2 linked regions of the Massilia sp. METH4 genome follow. Each later gene encodes a partner of the first gene's protein in a complex. Links are inferred from orthologs where the notes say so. Each region holds a gene or a part of one and is shown on either strand. Other genes may lie near its edges.

The links.
Region 2: the proteins of dnaN (region 1) and V6Z91_RS16315 are in contact, whole or in part, in a cryo-EM structure (PDB 8GIZ), measured with the Escherichia coli proteins. The link is inferred for Massilia sp. METH4 from one-to-one orthologs.

Annotation. Positions count from the first base shown.
Region 1 is NZ_CP146614.1:1,460,501-1,465,714, forward strand. The notes cover bases 1-2,767. They hold dnaN (DNA polymerase III subunit beta), read left to right. Parts: upstream 1-714; coding sequence 715-1,821; downstream 1,822-2,767. Other genes in these bases: dnaA (chromosomal replication initiator protein DnaA), read left to right, coding at 1-549; gyrB (DNA topoisomerase (ATP-hydrolyzing) subunit B), read left to right, coding at 1,880-2,767. In the rest of the region: more of gyrB, read left to right, coding at 2,768-4,378; V6Z91_RS06505 (hypothetical protein), read left to right, coding at 4,611-5,214. UniProt on the Escherichia coli protein: Confers DNA tethering and processivity to DNA polymerases and other proteins. Acts as a clamp, forming a ring around DNA (a reaction catalyzed by the clamp-loading complex) which diffuses in an ATP-independent manner freely and bidirectionally along dsDNA.
Region 2 is NZ_CP146614.1:3,719,675-3,731,854, reverse strand. What follows is about bases 9,177-12,180. They hold V6Z91_RS16315 (DNA polymerase III subunit gamma/tau), read right to left. Parts: upstream 11,785-12,180; coding sequence 9,568-11,784; downstream 9,177-9,567. Other genes in these bases: ubiD (4-hydroxy-3-polyprenylbenzoate decarboxylase), read right to left, coding at 12,151-12,180; V6Z91_RS16320 (YbaB/EbfC family nucleoid-associated protein), read right to left, coding at 9,200-9,526; V6Z91_RS16325 (YciI family protein), read right to left, coding at 9,177-9,180. In the rest of the region: V6Z91_RS16355 (cache domain-containing protein), read right to left, coding at 1-189; V6Z91_RS16350 (carbon starvation CstA family protein), read left to right, coding at 361-2,418; V6Z91_RS16345 (YbdD/YjiX family protein), read left to right, coding at 2,443-2,643; V6Z91_RS16340 (response regulator), read left to right, coding at 3,025-5,994; V6Z91_RS16335 (EAL domain-containing protein), read left to right, coding at 5,996-8,143; recombination mediator RecR, read right to left, coding at 8,273-8,863; more of V6Z91_RS16325, read right to left, coding at 8,839-9,176. UniProt on the Escherichia coli protein: Part of the beta sliding clamp loading complex, which hydrolyzes ATP to load the beta clamp onto primed DNA to form the DNA replication pre-initiation complex.

The sequences.
Region 1 (5,214 bases):
TTCGACTCCGGCCTGACGGTGGCGATCGAGCCGCCCGAGCTGGAAATGCGCGTGGCGATCCTGCTGAAGAAGGCGAAGTCGGAAGGCGTGACGCTGTCGGACGACGTGGCCTTCTTCGTGGCCAAGCACCTGCGCTCGAACGTGCGCGAACTGGAAGGCGCGCTGCGCAAGATCCTGGCCTACTCGCGCTTCCACGGCAAAGACATCTCGATCGACATCGTGAAGGAAGCGCTGAAGGACCTGCTCTCCGTGCAGAACCGCCAGATCAGCGTGGAGAACATCCAGAAGACGGTGGCCGACTTCTTCAACATCAAGGTCGCGGACATGTACTCGAAGCGCCGCCCCGCCAACATCGCGCGGCCGCGCCAGATCGCGATGTACCTGGCGAAGGAGCTCACGCAGAAGAGCTTGCCCGAGATCGGCGAGCTGTTCGGCGGACGCGACCACACCACGGTGCTGCACGCCGTGCGCAAGATCGCGCAGGACCGTACCAAGAATCCGGAGTGCAACCATGAGTTGCACGTGCTGGAGCAAACTCTTAAGGGCTGAGCGGCGAATTCGTGGAGCACTGCTCCACGGCCGCTCAGCGGGCGGGGCTTGCAAGCCCCGCCCTGGTGAGGACGGCTGCTCCGCCAGGACGCTCTCGGTCTGCTTTGCCTTATCATCTAGAACTCAGCAATAACCTGAACATTTAATCTTTTATCGAGGATATCCATGCAACTGGTCAAAACCACCCGAGATACGCTACTCCGGCCACTGCAGATCGTGAGCGGTATTGTCGAGCGTCGGCATACGATGCCGATTCTGGCCAATATCCTCATCCGCAAGGAAGGCGAAGCGGTCTCGTTCCTGTCCACCGACACGGAAGTGCAGATCACCACCAACGCCAACATCGGCTCCGGCGACGAAGTCACCGGCACCACGGTCGCGGCCCGCAAGCTGCTGGACATCCTGCGCGCGTTGCCGGAATCGGGCGACGTGTCGCTGACGCTGGTGAACAAGCGCCTGACCGTGCAGAGCGGTAAATCGCGCTTCGCCCTGCAAACGCTGGCCGCCGAGGAATTCCCGACCGTGCAGCAAGCGGAAACGTTCAACGCCTCGTTCACCCTGCCGCAAAAGACGCTGAAGCACCTGTTCAACATGGTGCACTTCGCGATGGCCCAGCAGGACATCCGCTACTACCTGAACGGCCTGCTGCTGGTGCTCGATGGCGAGAACGTCATTGCGGTTGCCACCGACGGCCACCGCCTCGCCTTCTGCCAGGTGAAGACGGAGCAGGCGTTCGAGCGCCAGGAAGTGATCATCCCGCGCAAGACCATCATCGAACTGCAGCGCCTGCTGGAAGAAAACGACGAGCCGGTGCAGCTGGACATCGCGGCCAACCAGGTGAAGCTGGGCTTTGCCGACATCGAACTGATCTCGAAGCTGGTCGAAGGCAAATTCCCCGACTACACGCGCGTGATCCCGAAGGGTTACAAGAACGACTTCACGATCAGCCGCGACGAGCTGCTGCGCTCCCTGCAGCGCGCCGCCATCATGACGAGCGATAAGTTCAAGGGCGTGCGCTGCATCATCAGCCCGGGCTCGCTGAAGATCTCGTCCACCAACGCGGACCAGGAAGAAGCGGTCGAGGAACTGGAAATCGACTACGGCGGCGACGGCATCGACATCGGCTTCAACGTCACCTACCTGCTGGACGTGCTGAACAACCTGAAGTGCGACCAGGTCAACGTGGCGCTAGGCGATTCCAATTCGTCCGCCCTGATCTCGATCCCGGACAATCCCGACTTCAAGTACGTCGTGATGCCGATGCGGATCTGATCGGCCGATCGCACGCAGTTAGAAATCGACAGTAATACGTTTTTTGAGAAAGTAGTCCATGTCCGAAAGCCACAACGAAGTACCTGCGCAGGCCAAGTCCGAGGAATACGGCGCCTCCTCGATCCAGATCCTGGAAGGCCTGGAAGCAGTCCGCAAGCGCCCCGGCATGTATATCGGTGACACCTCGGACGGCACCGGCCTGCACCACCTCGTGTTCGAAGTGCTGGACAACTCGATCGACGAAGCGCTGGCCGGCTACTGCTCCGAGATCCACGTGACGATCCACTCGGACAACTCGATCTCGATCACCGACAACGGCCGCGGCATTCCGGTGGGCCTGAAGATGGACGACAAGCACGAACCGAAGCGCTCCGCCGCCGAGATCGTGCTGACGGAACTGCACGCTGGCGGCAAGTTCGACCAGAACTCGTACAAGGTATCCGGCGGCCTGCACGGCGTGGGCGTATCGTGCGTGAACGCGCTGTCGAAACTGCTGCGCGTGACGATCCGCCGCGACGGCAAGGTGCACCAGATGGAATTCGTGCGCGGCGTGCCGCAGAACCGCGAAATCGAAATGCGCGACGGCGTGGCCACTTCCCCCATCAAGGTCATCGGCGAAACGGACAAGCGCGGCACCGATGTGCATTTCTGGGCCGACGAACAGATCTTCACGCACGTGGAATTCCACTACGAGATCCTGGCCAAGCGTATCCGCGAGCTGTCGTTCCTGAACAATGGCGTGAACATCAAGCTATCCGACCAGCGCTCGGGCAAGGAAGAAGTGTTCGCCTTCGAAGGCGGTACGCGCGGCTTCGTCGAATACATCAACAAGGCGAAAACGGTGCTGCACCCGACCGTGTTCCAGGCCACTGGCGAACGCCAGTCCGACCAGGGCACGACGATCTCCGTGGACGTGTCGATGCAGTGGAACGATGCCTTCAATGAACAGGTACTCTGCTTCACGAACAACATTCCGCAGCGCGACGGCGGCACCCACCTGACCGGCCTGCGCGCGGCGATGACCCGCGTGATCAACAAGTACATCGACGAGAACGACTTTGCCAGGAAGGCAAAGGTGGAAATCTCCGGCGACGACATGCGCGAGGGTCTGACCTGCGTGCTGTCCGTGAAAGTGCCGGAACCGAAGTTCTCGTCGCAGACAAAGGACAAGCTGGTGTCCTCCGAAGTGCGCGGCCCCGTCGAGGAGATCGTCGCGAAGACGCTGACCGACTTCCTGATGGAGAAGCCGAACGACGCCAAGATCATCTGCGGCAAGATCGTGGAAGCCGCGCGCGCCCGCGAAGCAGCCCGCAAGGCCCGCGACCTGACGCGCCGCAAGGGCGTGATGGATGGCCTGGGCCTGTCGTCGAAACTGGCCGACTGCCAGGAACGCGACCCGGCGCTGGCCGAGCTGTACATCGTCGAGGGTGACTCCGCAGGCGGCTCCGCCAAGCAGGGCCGCGACCGCAAGTTCCAGGCGATCCTGCCGCTGCGCGGTAAAGTCCTGAACGTGGAAAAGGCGCGCTTCGAGAAGATGCTGTCCTCCGAGCAGATCACCACGCTGATCGCCACGCTGGGCACGTCGATAGGCCCGGACGAATTCAATGCCGACAAGCTGCGCTACCACCGCATCATCATCATGACCGACGCGGACGTCGACGGCGCCCACATCCGCACCCTGCTGCTGACGCTGTTCTACCGCCAGATGCCGCAGCTGGTGGAGCGCGGCCACGTGTATATCGCCCAGCCGCCGCTGTACAAGGTGAAGGCCGGCCGCGACGAGCGCTACCTGAAGGACGACGCCGAGGAAGCGACGTACATGATGACGGTGGCGCTGAACACCGCCGTGCTGACGCCGCGCGACGGCGCCGACCCGATCACCGGCGAAGCGCTGGGCGAACTGGCCCGCCAGTACAACCTGGCCAACGCCGTGATGCTGCGCCTGACCCGCGTGATCGACCGCGCCGCGCTGACCGCCATCATGACCGGTGTCCAGCTCGACCTGTCCTCCGTGGATGCCGCCCGCGTATCGGCCCAGGCGCTGTCCGATAACATCAACGACCCAGCCGTGACCGTGTCCGTGCGCTCGGATGAGATGTCCGAAAAGCACATGCTGTGGATCGAGCGGATGCATCACGGGAACGTGAAGGTGTCCACCATCGATTCCGACTTCGTCGGCGGGGCCGACTATGCCGTGCTGTCGAATGCTGCTTCCACGTTCACTGGCTTGATCGGTGAGGGTGCCCTCATCCGCCGCGGCGAAGGCGAGCGGACCAAGGAAGCTGCCGTACGGGACTTCCATGATGCGATGCAGTGGCTGCGTGATGAAGCTGAGCGCACTGTTTCCAAGCAGCGCTACAAGGGTCTGGGGGAGATGAATCCTGAGCAGCTGTGGGAGACCACCATGGATCCGACCGTTCGCCGTTTGCTGAAGGTGCAGATCGAGGATGCTATCGCGGCGGATCAGATCTTTACCACGCTGATGGGGGATGATGTGGAGCCGCGCAGGAACTTCATTGAGACGAATGCGCTGCGGGCGGGGAATATTGACGTTTGATGTTTTCTTCGCAGCAAGAAAGGGGCCTCATGGCCCCTTTTTCTTTTTATGGTCGAGTAATCCGGAGCGAGCGCGTGGCTATCATGATCGGATCATGAAAATACAACAGACCAGTGCTCCGATATTCTTCCACGGTTCACTGTTATAGACTCTGAGCTCACCTATTGGCGTCAGAGGTCCCATGACAAGCCCATCACTTCTGCGACATAATCGATTCAAGTTGCTGTCAAGCATGAAGAGCAGGACGCTTCAATACTTGGTCGAAAACCCCGTCAAGTCGGGAGCAACTCTGCTCTTTATTTCAGGTAGCCTCTTGCTCTTCATGTTCTTCCTGCGGATAGAATTCCTGCCGGATATCGACATCAAATCGATATCTTCGGTATTGTACGCAATAGCTCTGCTAGGCCTCTTCCTTGCAACTTACACGATGGTCATGCTGGTCGCACCAGGTTTTTTGCTAGCCGAAGCAAAGAAGCAAACAAGTGGCCTGCTACCCCGACACGTATTTCTGGTAGCGATGACGACGATCGGATGCTGGGCAATCGTAATATTCGCACTCTACGAGGTTCCGGGGTTTCCTCGGGGCCGGGCGGCAATGATCAGCATTGGTGCGATCGTATTATGCATGCCCTATGTATTCCTCTTCTGGCTAGGGTTGAAACCTGAGGGCGACCCCAGCATGACACGACGGGATCGCTACGGAAAAGCCTATGCATGGTCCACGGCCACGGCTGCTCTGCTGTTTCTGTTGACTGTGGCTCCGATGAGTCTTATCGGTGTCATCGGACTCACTGGCGACATTCGTACCGCGAGCGGAGCCAAGGGTGCGCTACTGA
Region 2 (12,180 bases), 2.3 Mb from region 1 along the record:
CGAATGCGAGGCCAGCGTCACGTAGTGCTTCAACTCCGCCTCCTTGCTGGCCAGGTAGGCTTCTTCGATCGCCGCCTTCTGCTGCGTGGCCAGCAGCGCGGACTGGTGCCATACCGCCAGCGCGATCGCGCACAGGGCGAGGATCAGCGGCGTGATCGCGAGGAAGATGACTTTCAGCCGGAGTTTCATCCCGCGATTGTACGTTGCGCACCTGTGCGCCTTTCTACGTAATACTACGCAGCGCATCTGCGTAGAAGTGCGCTTGTGGGAGATATACAGCTCGTGAATACTTAATATATAAGCTGCAATGGGCTGCCCGTGGGGCATCCACGGCAATGCGGCAAACCAATTGGAGGATACATGAACCCCGTAATGAAAAAACTCGGCTGGGCAGCGCTATCGCTGGCCGGCGCGAGCGCATTGGGCGTGGTCGCGCTGAAGCGCGGCGAGCCGATCAGCGCGATCTGGATCGTCATCGCCGCCGTCTGCGTCTACCTGATCGCCTACCGCTTCTACAGCCTGTACATCGCCCGCGACGTGATGCAGCTCGACGCGCGCCGCATGACGCCGGCCTACAAGCACAACGACGGCCTCGATTACGTGCCCACCAACAAGAACGTGTTGTTCGGGCACCACTTCGCCGCCATCGCCGGCGCCGGCCCGCTGGTCGGCCCCGTGCTGGCCGCGCAAATGGGCTACCTGCCGGGCATGCTGTGGATCCTGGCCGGCGTAGTGTTCGCCGGCGCGGTGCAGGACTTCATGGTGCTGTTCCTGTCCATGCGCCGCGACGGCCGTTCGCTGGGTGACCTGATCAAGTCCGAGCTGGGCCCGATCCCCGGCAATATCGCCCTCCTGGGCACCTTCATGATCATGGTGATCATCCTGGCCGTGCTGGCGCTGATCGTCGTGAAGGCGCTCACCGGCTCGCCGTGGGGCACGTTCACCGTGATGGCCACGATCCCGATCGCCATCTTCATGGGCCTGTACTCGCGCTTCATCCGCGTCGGCCGCGTGGGCGAGGTGTCGATCATCGGCTTCGTGCTGCTGATGCTGGCCATCATCGGCGGCCAGTACGTGCAGGAGCACGAGTCGCTGGGCGCGATGTTCATGTTCACCGGCACCGAGCTGACCTGGATGCTGATCGGCTATGGCTTCGTCGCTTCCGTGCTGCCGGTGTGGCTGCTGCTGGCACCGCGCGACTACCTGTCCACCTTCCTGAAGATCGGCACCATCGTGGCGCTGGCGCTGGGCATCATCATCGTGGCGCCCACGCTGCAGATGCCGGCGCTGACGAAGTTCATCGACGGCACCGGCCCGGTCTGGTCCGGCAACCTGTTCCCGTTCCTGTTCATCACCATCGCGTGCGGCGCGGTCTCCGGCTTCCACGCGCTGATCTCTTCCGGCACCACGCCGAAGATGATCGAAAATGAAACGCATGCCCGCTTCATCGGCTACGGCGCCATGCTGATGGAATCGTTCGTCGCCATCATGGCGCTGATCGCCGCCTCCACCATCGAGCCGGGCATCTACTTCGCCATGAACAGCCCGGCCGCGCTGATCGGCACCACGCCCGAATCGGCCGCCGCCGCGATCTCGCAATGGGGCTTCTACGTGACGCCGGACATGCTCACGCAGATGGCCAAGGACGTGGGCGAGCACACCATCATCTCGCGCGCCGGCGGCGCGCCGACGCTGGCGGTGGGCATGGCCCACATCCTGTCCAACGTGATCGGCGGCCAGGCCATGATGGCGTTCTGGTACCACTTCGCGATCCTGTTCGAGGCCCTGTTCATCCTGACCGCGGTGGACGCAGGCACGCGCGCCGGCCGCTTCATGCTGCAGGACCTGCTGGGCGCCTTCGCCCCGGCCATGAAGCAGACCGACAACCTGTTCGCCAGCCTGCTGGCCACCGGCCTGTGCGTGGCCGCCTGGGGCTACTTCCTGTACCAGGGCGTGGTCGACCCGCTGGGCGGCATCAACACGCTGTGGCCACTGTTCGGCATCGCCAACCAGATGCTGGCCGGTATCGCGCTGATCCTCGCCACCGTGGTGCTGTTCAAGATGAAGCGCGCCCGCTATGCGTGGGTGACGATCGTGCCGACCATCTGGCTGCTGATCTGCACGCTGTACGCGGGCTGGCAGAAAGTGTTCGATCCGAATCCGAAGATCGGCTTCCTGGCGCACGCCGACAAGTATTCCGACGCGCTGGCGCGCGGCGAGGTGCTGGCCCCGGCCAAGTCGATCGAGCAGATGCGCCAGGTGATCTTCAACGATTACCTGGATGCGGGCCTGGCTGCCTTCTTCATGGTGGTGGTACTGTCGGTGCTGGTGTTCGGCGTGCGCATGGCGCTGCGCGCCAACGCTGCCGCACACCCGAGCCACCGCGAAACGCCGGCGCAGATGATGCCGGCCCAGTAATCGTCAATCGAATCAGGGGACGCCATGTTCGACGAAATCGTCAAGGCTGGTCGCTACCTCGGCCAGAGCATGCGGCTGATGGTGGGCCTGCCGGAGTACGACACCTATGTGGCGCACTGCGAGGCCAACCACCCGGACCAGCCGATCATGAGCTACGAGGAGTTCTTCAAGGAGCGCCAGGAGGCCCGCTACGGCGGCGCCGGCAAGCGGGGCGGCTGCTGCTGACGCGGCACCCCTTCCCGTGACGATGTAACGGCCCGGCCGCGCAAGCGCCGGGCCGTTTGCCTTGTTGACACCCAGCACGTGGCTCCGTGGGTATTGCAACCCCGGTGACAGGCACCGGCGTTCCTGCACCCCCGGTGACAGGCACCGGTGTGCTTGAAACATTTCCCAAATTCCGGTGCCTGTCACCGGGTTTCCAGCAACATTTCCTGAATACCGGTACCTGTCACCGTTTTCGATCTCGCGCTGCGTTCATCGTATTCCGGCCGTGGATGAGCATGATTCGTTGGCAAAATTAACAGGAGGAAATTTAGATAAAGATCAAGGTGTCGCCTTTTTGAACAGATAAAGTTTTCCGGATGGAATCCTTGATCGGCGGCCGATATGTTTAACTTTGAACGTTCGGGCCTGAGCAGGAAACTGACCCTCATCTCCGTGCTGTCCACCGGCAGCGCGCTGTTGCTGGTCTTTGCCGCTTTCGCCCTGACCTGTGTGTTCAGCCACACGGAAAACCAGGCACGGCAGTTAACGACGCTGGCGGACGTCATGGGCGTCAACAGCGTGGCCCCCCTGTTGTTCGTGGACCGCGCGACGGCCGAGCAGGCGCTTGCGGCGCTCGTGGTGCAGGACGAGATCACCCAGGCGGTCCTGTACGACCGGAACGGCAAGCCGTTCGCCACCTTCCCGGCGGGCGGCGCCGTGCCGGAGCTGGCGCCGGACGTCCTGGCGCAAATGCGGGCGGTATCGTCGCAGGCGGCATCGCCGCCGTTCGGGGCGGGACTTGCCGCGCCGTTGACCCGCCCGTTGCGGGTGGTGCGCCCGGTGCACACGGCCGGGCACCTGATCGGCGTCGTGATGATCGAGGCCGGTGCCGCGCGCATGTGGCTTGGCATCCTGAAGAGCCTGGCCATCACGGCGCTGGCCACCGGTATCTCCTTCGTCGTCGCGCTGCTGCTGGCCGGACGCTTCAGGGGAGCGATCGCGCAGCCGAGCGCGGAACTGATCGCCGCGGCACAGCGCGTGATATCGAGCCAGACGTACGCGCAGGTACCGCACCAGCGCAGCGACGAGCTGGGCACGCTGATCGACAGCTTCAACGACATGCTCGCCCAGATCGAACACCGCGACACCAAGCTGGCCCAATACCGCGACCAATTGGAGCGCCAGGTCGGCGTGCGCACCGAGCAGCTGGAAAAGGCGAAGAATGCCGCCGAAGCGGCCAGCCAGGCGAAGAGCGCCTTCCTGGCCACGATGAGCCACGAGATCCGCACGCCGATGAACGGCGTGCTGGGCATGACGGAGCTGCTGATGGCCACCGATCTGACCGAGCAGCAGCGCCATTACACGAATATGGTCAAGCGCTCCGGCGAACACCTGCTGGTGATCATCAACGACATCCTCGACTTCTCGAAAGTCGAGGCGGGCAAGCTGACGGTCGAATACATCCACTTCAACTTCCGCGAACTGCTCGACGATATCGACTACGTATTCTCGCCACAGGCAAACGCCAAGGGTCTGGAGCTTGAATTCGCCATCGCGCACGATATTCCGGTGGCCGTGATCGGCGATCCGAACCGCCTGCGCCAGGTGATCGTGAACCTGCTGGGCAATGCCATCAAGTTTACCGACTCGGGCCGCATCATGGTGCGCATCGCCGTCACCAGCGAGGATACCCAGTCGGTGGGCTTGCGCGTGGAGGTGCACGATACCGGCGTGGGCGTCTCGCGCGAAGCGCGCACGCGCATCTTCGATTCGTTCTCGCAGGCGGACGGCTCGACCACCCGCAAGCACGGCGGCACGGGCCTGGGCCTTGCCATCTCCAAACAGCTGGTGGAATTGATGGGTGGCACGATCGGCGTCGAGAATGCCCTCATCCGCGGTTCGATTTTCTGGTTCACGGTGCGCTTCGACAAGCGCCGCGTGGACGTGGACGATGCTTCCTTCAACCAGAAGACCACGAGAGGCTTGCGCGCCCTCGTGGTGGACGCCAACCCCGATTCGCGCGGCGCGCTGGAAGGCTTGCTGGCGCGCTGGCACATGAAATGCGACACCGCGGGCAGCGCGGAAGAAGGCATCCGCGTGCTGCGCGCCGCCGTCGCCTGCGGCCAGCCATACGACGTGGCGCTGCTGGACATGGACCTGCCGCAGATCGGCGGCCTCATGCTGGCCGCCGAAATCAAGGCCGACCCGGAGCTTGCCGATGTGCGCCTGCTGTTGCTGTCGACCGAGCGTAACGCGGCCGACACCGTGCAGCGGCGCGAGGCCGGCGTGGCCTTCCAGCTGATCAAGCCGGCGCGGGAGAGCGACCTGTATGACTGCATCGTGACGCCGCTGCGCGCCAGCGAAGGCGTGCGCGCGGCATCGGCACCCCCGCGCGACCTGCTGGCCGAGCTGGTGCCGGCCACGCGCCCTCCGCGCTATGCGGAACCCGCGCAGGCGGCGCAAGCGGTGCTGTCGATGCAGTCGGCTCTCGGGGCGTTGGTGGCATCGCCGCCGCCGCGCCCTGCCGCGCGGCGTCGCCACAAGATACTGCTGGCCGAGGACAATCCCGTCAACGTGGAGGTGGCCAGCGCGATGCTCGAAGGCATGGGGCTCGACGTTCACCGCGCCTGCAACGGCGAGGAGGCGCTGGTGGCCGTGAAGGCGATCGACTTCGACCTGGTGCTGATGGATTGCCAGATGCCGGTGATGGACGGCATGGCGGCCACCGCCGAGATCCGCCGCCACGAGCAGCAGCAGGGCCGCACGCGCCAGCTGCCGGTCGTGGCGATCACGGCCAATGCCCTGCAGGGGGACCGCGAGCGCTGCCTGGCGGCCGGCATGGACGACTACCTGTCGAAACCATTCACGCAGTCGATGCTGGCCGAAACGCTGGCGCGCTGGATATCGCTGCCGCGCGCGGCCCTGGTGCATCATGGGGACGCCAAGCGGGTGCAACCCGTGGCAGCATCGCCCGCCCCCACCTCCCCCGCCGCGCCGCCGGCGGCCAGGGACTTCGACGGCTCGATCAACCGCCACGCGCTCGACGCGATCCGCGCGCTCAATGCCGACAAGGGCGAGCTGCTGCTGCAGCGCGTGCTGCATGCGTTCATCGACGACACGCCCCGGCACCTCGCCTCGCTGCGTGAGGCGATCGCGGCCAGCAACGCCGGCTCGCTGCGCAAGCTGGCCCACAGTCTCAAATCCTCGAGCGCCAATGTGGGCGCCGACACGCTGGCCCAGCTGAGCAAGGACATGGAACAGCTGGGCCGCAACGATACCACCAGCGGCGCCGCCGACCTGCTTGCCACGATGGAGCGGGAATTCTCGGCCGTGCGCGATACGCTCTCTTCCATGTTCGCCAAGGAGACCTGAAATGGCAGCGCCCCTCACTCCTCAACGCGGTACCGTGCTGGTGGCGGACGACGATCGCGTCATGCGCCTCCTGATGCTGGAAATGCTGGCCCAGGTCGGCCTCGATGCGATCGAGGCCGAGGATGGCGAACAGGCCGTGGCCTGCTACGACCGGCTGGCCCCGGACCTCGTGCTGCTCGACGTGGATATGCCGCGCATGGACGGCTTCGCGGTCTGCCAGGCGATCCGCGCGCGCGAGCAGCAGCGCGGCCATGCGTCCACGGTGCCGATCGTGATGGTGACCGGTGGCGACGACCTGGAAGCGGTCACGCGGGCTTACGAGGCCGGCGCCACCGACTTCGTGTCGAAGCCGATCAACTGGCCGATCCTCGGCCACAGGGTCCTGTACGTGCTGCGCGCCAGCAACGCGATCGCCCGCCTGCGCATCGCCGACGCGCACAACCGCGCCGTGCTGGCGGCGATCCCGGATACGTTCTTCCGCATGAGCCCCGAGGGCTTCTATCTCGATTACGAGCAGGGCCACGACCCGGGCGCGGCGTTCACCGCGCAGCAGTGCGTGGGCCGCCACGTGCGCGACGTGCTGCCGCGGGCGATCGCCGACCGGCTCATGGACCAGTTGAAAGTGGTGCTCGATACCCACGCGGTGCGCTCGGTCGACTACGCGCTGGAACGGGACGACACGGTTCATCACTTCGAGGCCCGCCTCGTCAGCACCGGCGCCGGTGAAGTGCTAGGCCTGGTGCGCGACATCAGCGAACGCAAGCGCACCGAGGAACAGATCCGCCGCCTGGCCTACTGCGACAGCCTGACCGGCATTCCGAACCGGCAGGCGTTCCTGGAAATGCTGGAACGGGAGCTGGTGCGCTCGCGCCAGCACGGCCGCAAGTTCGCGATCCTGTTCATGGACCTCGATTCGTTCAAGCGCATCAACGACACGCTGGGCCACGACGTGGGCGACCTGCTGCTGAAGGTGGTATCGGAACGGCTGCACGAAACGATACGGCCCGGCGACATGGTGGCGCACCAGGGCACGGCCGACCAGCCGCCGCAGGGCACGCCTGAACGGCGCGGCAATCTTGCCCGGCTGGGGGGCGACGAATTCACGATCCTGATCCCGGACCTGGAACGCGTGGACGACGCGCTGAACGTCGCCCACCGCGTGAAGGAAGCGATGCGCCGCCCGTTCCACCTGGACGGCCACGAGATCTTCGTCACCGCCAGCATCGGCATTTCGCTGTACCCGGAGGATGGCGACGACTCCACCTCGCTGCTCAAGTATGCCGACACGGCCATGTACCACGCGAAGAACTGCGGCAAGAACAACGCCAAGCTGTACTGCTCGGCGCTGACGACGAAGATCATGAGCCACGTGAAGCTGGAGGTCGGCCTGCGCCGCGCCCTGCAGAACAACGAGCTGTACCTGCAGTACCAGCCACAGATCGACGTGCGCAGCGCGCGCCTGGTCGGCGTGGAAGCGCTGGTCCGCTGGCGCCACCCGGAACACGGCATCATTGCGCCGAACGAATTCATACCGCTGGCCGAGGAGACCGGCCTGATCGTGCCCATCGGCGCCTGGGTACTGCGCACCGCGTGCAACCAGGGGCGCGTGTGGCACCAGCAGGCCGGGCGCGCGGTGCGCGTGGCCGTGAATCTCTCGGCCCGGCAATTCAAGGACGAGAGCCTGGCGCAGACGGTGCTGTCGGTATTGAACGATACGGGCCTGGACCCGCGCATGCTCGAACTGGAGTTGACGGAAGGGACGCTGATGGATGACGCGATGGCCACGCTGGCCACGCTGGAGCAGTTGCGTGCCATCGGCGTCTACCTGTCGATCGACGATTTCGGCACCGGCTATTCGTCGATGAATTACCTCAAGCGCTTCGACGTGCGTGCGCTGAAGATCGACAAGAGCTTCATCAGCGGCCTGCCGCAGGATTCCGAGAACGCCGCGATCACGCGCGCGATCATCGCGATGGCGCATGGGCTGAAGCTGTCGGTGGTGGCCGAGGGCGTGGAAACCGACGAGCAACTGATCCTGCTGGAGCAGTATGGCTGCGACATGGCGCAGGGTTATCTGCTGGGACGGCCGTCGACACAGGAGGCCATCACGGAGATGTTGCTGGGGGGCGTAGTGCCCGCCGTGCGCTGAGCTCCGCCGCGCCGCCTGGGAACTACTTGGTGTCGGACACTATTTCCGCACAGCGGAAATAGTGTCCGACACCGGTTTTCCCCACCGAAGCCCCAACCCGGTGCCTGTCACCGGTCTTCCCCACCCAAGTCAGGTACTCCGCCGATCCAGCATCGCCCGCGCGATGGTCCCCGCATCCACGTATTCGAGTTCCCCGCCGACCGGCACGCCGCGCGCGAGCCGGCTCACCTGCAGCCCCCTCGCCTTCAGCATCTCGCTGATGTAGTGCGCGGTGGCCTCGCCCTCGTTCGTGAAGTTCGTGGCCAGCACCACTTCGGTGACGACACCGTCGGCGGCGCGGGCCAGCAGCTTTTCGAGATGGATGTCCTTCGGGCCGATGCCGTCCAGCGGCGACAGGCGGCCCATCAGCACGAAATACAGCCCCTTGTAGGTCAGGGTCTGTTCGATCATCACCTGGTCGGCCGGCGTTTCGACGACGCACAGCAGGCGGCGGTCGCGCGCCTCGTCGGCGCACATATCGCACACATCCGCCTCGGTGAAGGTATTGCACAGCGCGCAGTGGTGTACCGATTCCACGGCCTGGTACAGCGCGCGCGACAGCATCGCCGCGCCTTCGCGGTCGTGCTGCAGCAGGTGGAATGCCATCCGCTGCGCCGATTTCGGCCCGACTCCGGGCAGGCGGCGCAGTGCCTCGGTCAGGAATTCCAGCGACTTGGCCATGTACCGGTGCGCCTCCTCAGGCCTGGTGGTCGGGCAGGTAGGTTTCCAGGCCGTCGGCAGCCATCGTGGGCACGAATTCGACGATCGTATAACTGGGCGGCACCCGCCTGCTTGAACGGATCGAGCTCGATCACCGCTTCCACGTCGGCGCGGCTGTCGGCGTTGGCGATGATGATGCCGCCGGTGCGCGGCACCATGCGGCCCGACAGCACGAACATGCCGTTCGCATACTGCTCGCGCAGGAATGCGCGATGCGCCGCGAGAAGCTGGTCGATCTCCTCGTTCGGCTTTTCGTACTTCAGCGTGACGATGAACATGGCGCGCCCCGTGCGGTGATCAGAACGGCATCTTGAAGCCGGCCGGCAGGTTCATGCCGGCGGTCAGGCCGCTCATCTTTTCGGCGGCGGTGGCTTCGGCCTTGCGCACGGCGTCGTTGAAGGCGGCGGCGACCAGGTCTTCCAGCATGTCCTTGTCGTCGGCCAGCAGCGACGGGTCGATCGACACGCGCTTGACGTCGTTCTTGCAGGTCATCACGACCTTGACGAGGCCGGCGCCGGACTGGCCTTCCACCTCGATGGAAGCCAGCGATTCCTGCGCTTTCTTCATATTGTCCTGCATTGCTTGTGCCTGCTTCATCAGGCCGGCGAGCTGGTTCTTCATCATGATGTGTTTCTCCGTATGGGTTGTCAGTGTTGATTGGACTGTCAGTGCGCGGGCGTGACCGGCGCCACGATGGAGCCTGGCACGACGAAGGCGCCGAATTCGCGCACCATGGCCTGCACGAACGGGTCGTTGTGCACCGTGTCTTCCGCCTGGCGCTGGCACGCTTCGCGGTGCGCCTGCTGTTCGGCGGCCGTGGTGTACCACACCGGGCCGAGTTCCGTTTCCACCCGCGCGGCGCGGTTGAAACGCTCGGCCAGCGCGGCCGTCAGCTTTTCCACGTTCGGCGGGGTGCGCCAGGTGTCGATCGGGCAGCGCAGGCGGAACACGGCCGCGTTGCCGTCGATCTTGCATTCGATGAGTTCGGCCTGGGTGGCCAGTTGCTGCGCCACGCCGCGCAGCGGCAGGTGCGCGGCCAGCAGCGGCCAGTTGCCATCCCATTCCAGTTCCGGAACCGGCGTGACCACGTAGGCATACGGCGCCTCGCTCGGCGCGCTCGGGCGTGCCGGCACGGCGGCCGGCGCGACGGCGGCCTGCGGTGCCGCGGGCGCCTCGGGCCGCGTCTGAGCCTGCGGCGCCCGCTGGGCCGGCGCGGCAACGGCGCTGTCATCGGAGAACTCGGTGACCCACGGCGGCAGGTCGTCATCCTCCGGCGGGGCCGGGCGCGCCTGCGGTTGCACGACGGGCGGCGCTTCGAGCACGGCCGCTTCACCCTGCGGCCGCGCATCTTCCCATGGCAAGGGCTTGGCCGGCGCGGCAGCCACTTCCGGCGCCGGCGGCTGTGCCGGCTCTTCGGGCGCGGACGTTCGCATCGGCGGACGCGCCCCGGTGCGTGCCAGCGTGGCCGCGCGGGCCGCTTCCAGCGCGGCGTTGATGGCGGCGCGGGCGGGGCTCACGGGGCCGGACGGGCGTGCCGGGGCCTGTGCCGCGGCTTGGGCAGGAGCGGCAGGCGCCGGCTGCACCGGTGCCGGTGCCGCTGCGCGGGGCGCCGCGGCGGCCACGGGCTGCGGCGCGGCGGCAGCGCTCGCGGCGCGCGGCGCGGCGGGTGCCGCCGCAGCCGCCGCTGCGCGGGCTGGCGAAGCGGCCGGCAACGGGCGGCCCAGTTGCGGATTGGCCGGTGCGCTGGCCGGACCGCCGGCGGGCGCCGCATCGGCACCGCCCACGCCGGGGCGGAAGGCCAGCATGCGCAGCAAGGTCATCGAGAAGCCCGCGTATTCGTCCGGCGCCAGACCGAGTTCATTGCGGCCGTGGACGGCGATCTGGTAATACAGCTGCACCTCTTCGGCGTCGAACACGGCGGCGAGGCGGATGATGTCGGCGTATTCCGGCAAGTCCTCCGGCACGGCTGCCGGCACCGTCTGTGCCAGTGCGATCCGGTGCAGCAGGGTGCCCAGGTCCTGCAGTGCACCGTTGTACGACAGGCTGCGGCTGGCCATTTCATCGGCCACCGCCATCAGGTCGGCGCCATCGCGGTTAGCCAGCGCATCGAGCAGGCGAACCAGGTAAGACTGATCCAGCGCGCCCAGCATGCCCTGCACCGCTTCCAGCGTGACGGCGCCGGCCGCGTAGGCGATCGCCTGGTCGGTCAGCGACAGCGCGTCGCGCATCGAGCCATGGGCGCCTTGCGCCAGCAGGCGCAGTGCCGGCTGCTCGAACGTCACGCCTTCCTGGCCCAGGATGTTTTCCAGGTGGCCCACGATGTGCCCCGGCGGCATCTGCTTCAGGTTGAACTGCAGGCAACGGGACAGCACGGTGACGGGGATCTTTTGCGGATCGGTCGTCGCCAGGATGAATTTCACGTGCTCGGGTGGCTCTTCCAGCGTCTTCAGCATGGCATTGAAGGCGTGGTTGGTGAGCATGTGCACCTCGTCGATCATATAGACCTTGAAGCGCGCATTGGTCGGCGCGTACACGGCCTGCTCGAGCAGCTGCGCCATCTCGTCCACGCCGCGGTTCGAGGCAGCGTCCATCTCTATATAGTCGACGAAGCGGCCGCCATCGATCGCCCGGCATGCCTCGCACGCGCCGCAGGGCGTGGCGGTGATGCCCCCGGTGCCGTCCGGCCCGGTGCAATTGAGCGACTTTGCCAGGATGCGCGACAGCGTAGTCTTGCCGACACCGCGCGTGCCGGTGAACAGGTAGGCGTGGTGCAGGCGGCCGGTGCCCAGCGCATGCGTCAGCGCACGCACGACGTGCTCCTGGCCGACGAGCGTTTCAAAGTTGCGGGGACGGTACTTGCGAGCGAGGACTTGATAGGACATGCCGGGATTTTACCGCAGTCGGTGACGTGTGAGGCCAACAATAGCCCGGCAGGCTGATGCTTAGGGGCAAGGCGGCCGAGGCCGAGCCCGCGTCACCTGACGGGACAGGTACCGGAGCCGGCACGGATGGGCGTACGGTCGTAAAGATAAGGGGACGTAAAAAAAGCTGCCTCGGCAGCTTTGGGCTTCGATATGAAAAAAGCTGCCGAGGCAGCTTTTTTCGAGATTAGGGAGGCGAGCCTGATCTGCGGCACTTGCGGTGAACAGCTTTGGCTGCTTCGTTCCCGACCTGACCAGGTTAGCCATGCCGCAATGCGCAGGGGCCCGCCAGACGTCATTATAACCGGTCCGGCGGACGATGTGTACTCACAAGCCCAGCTGTTGCCAGATATCGTC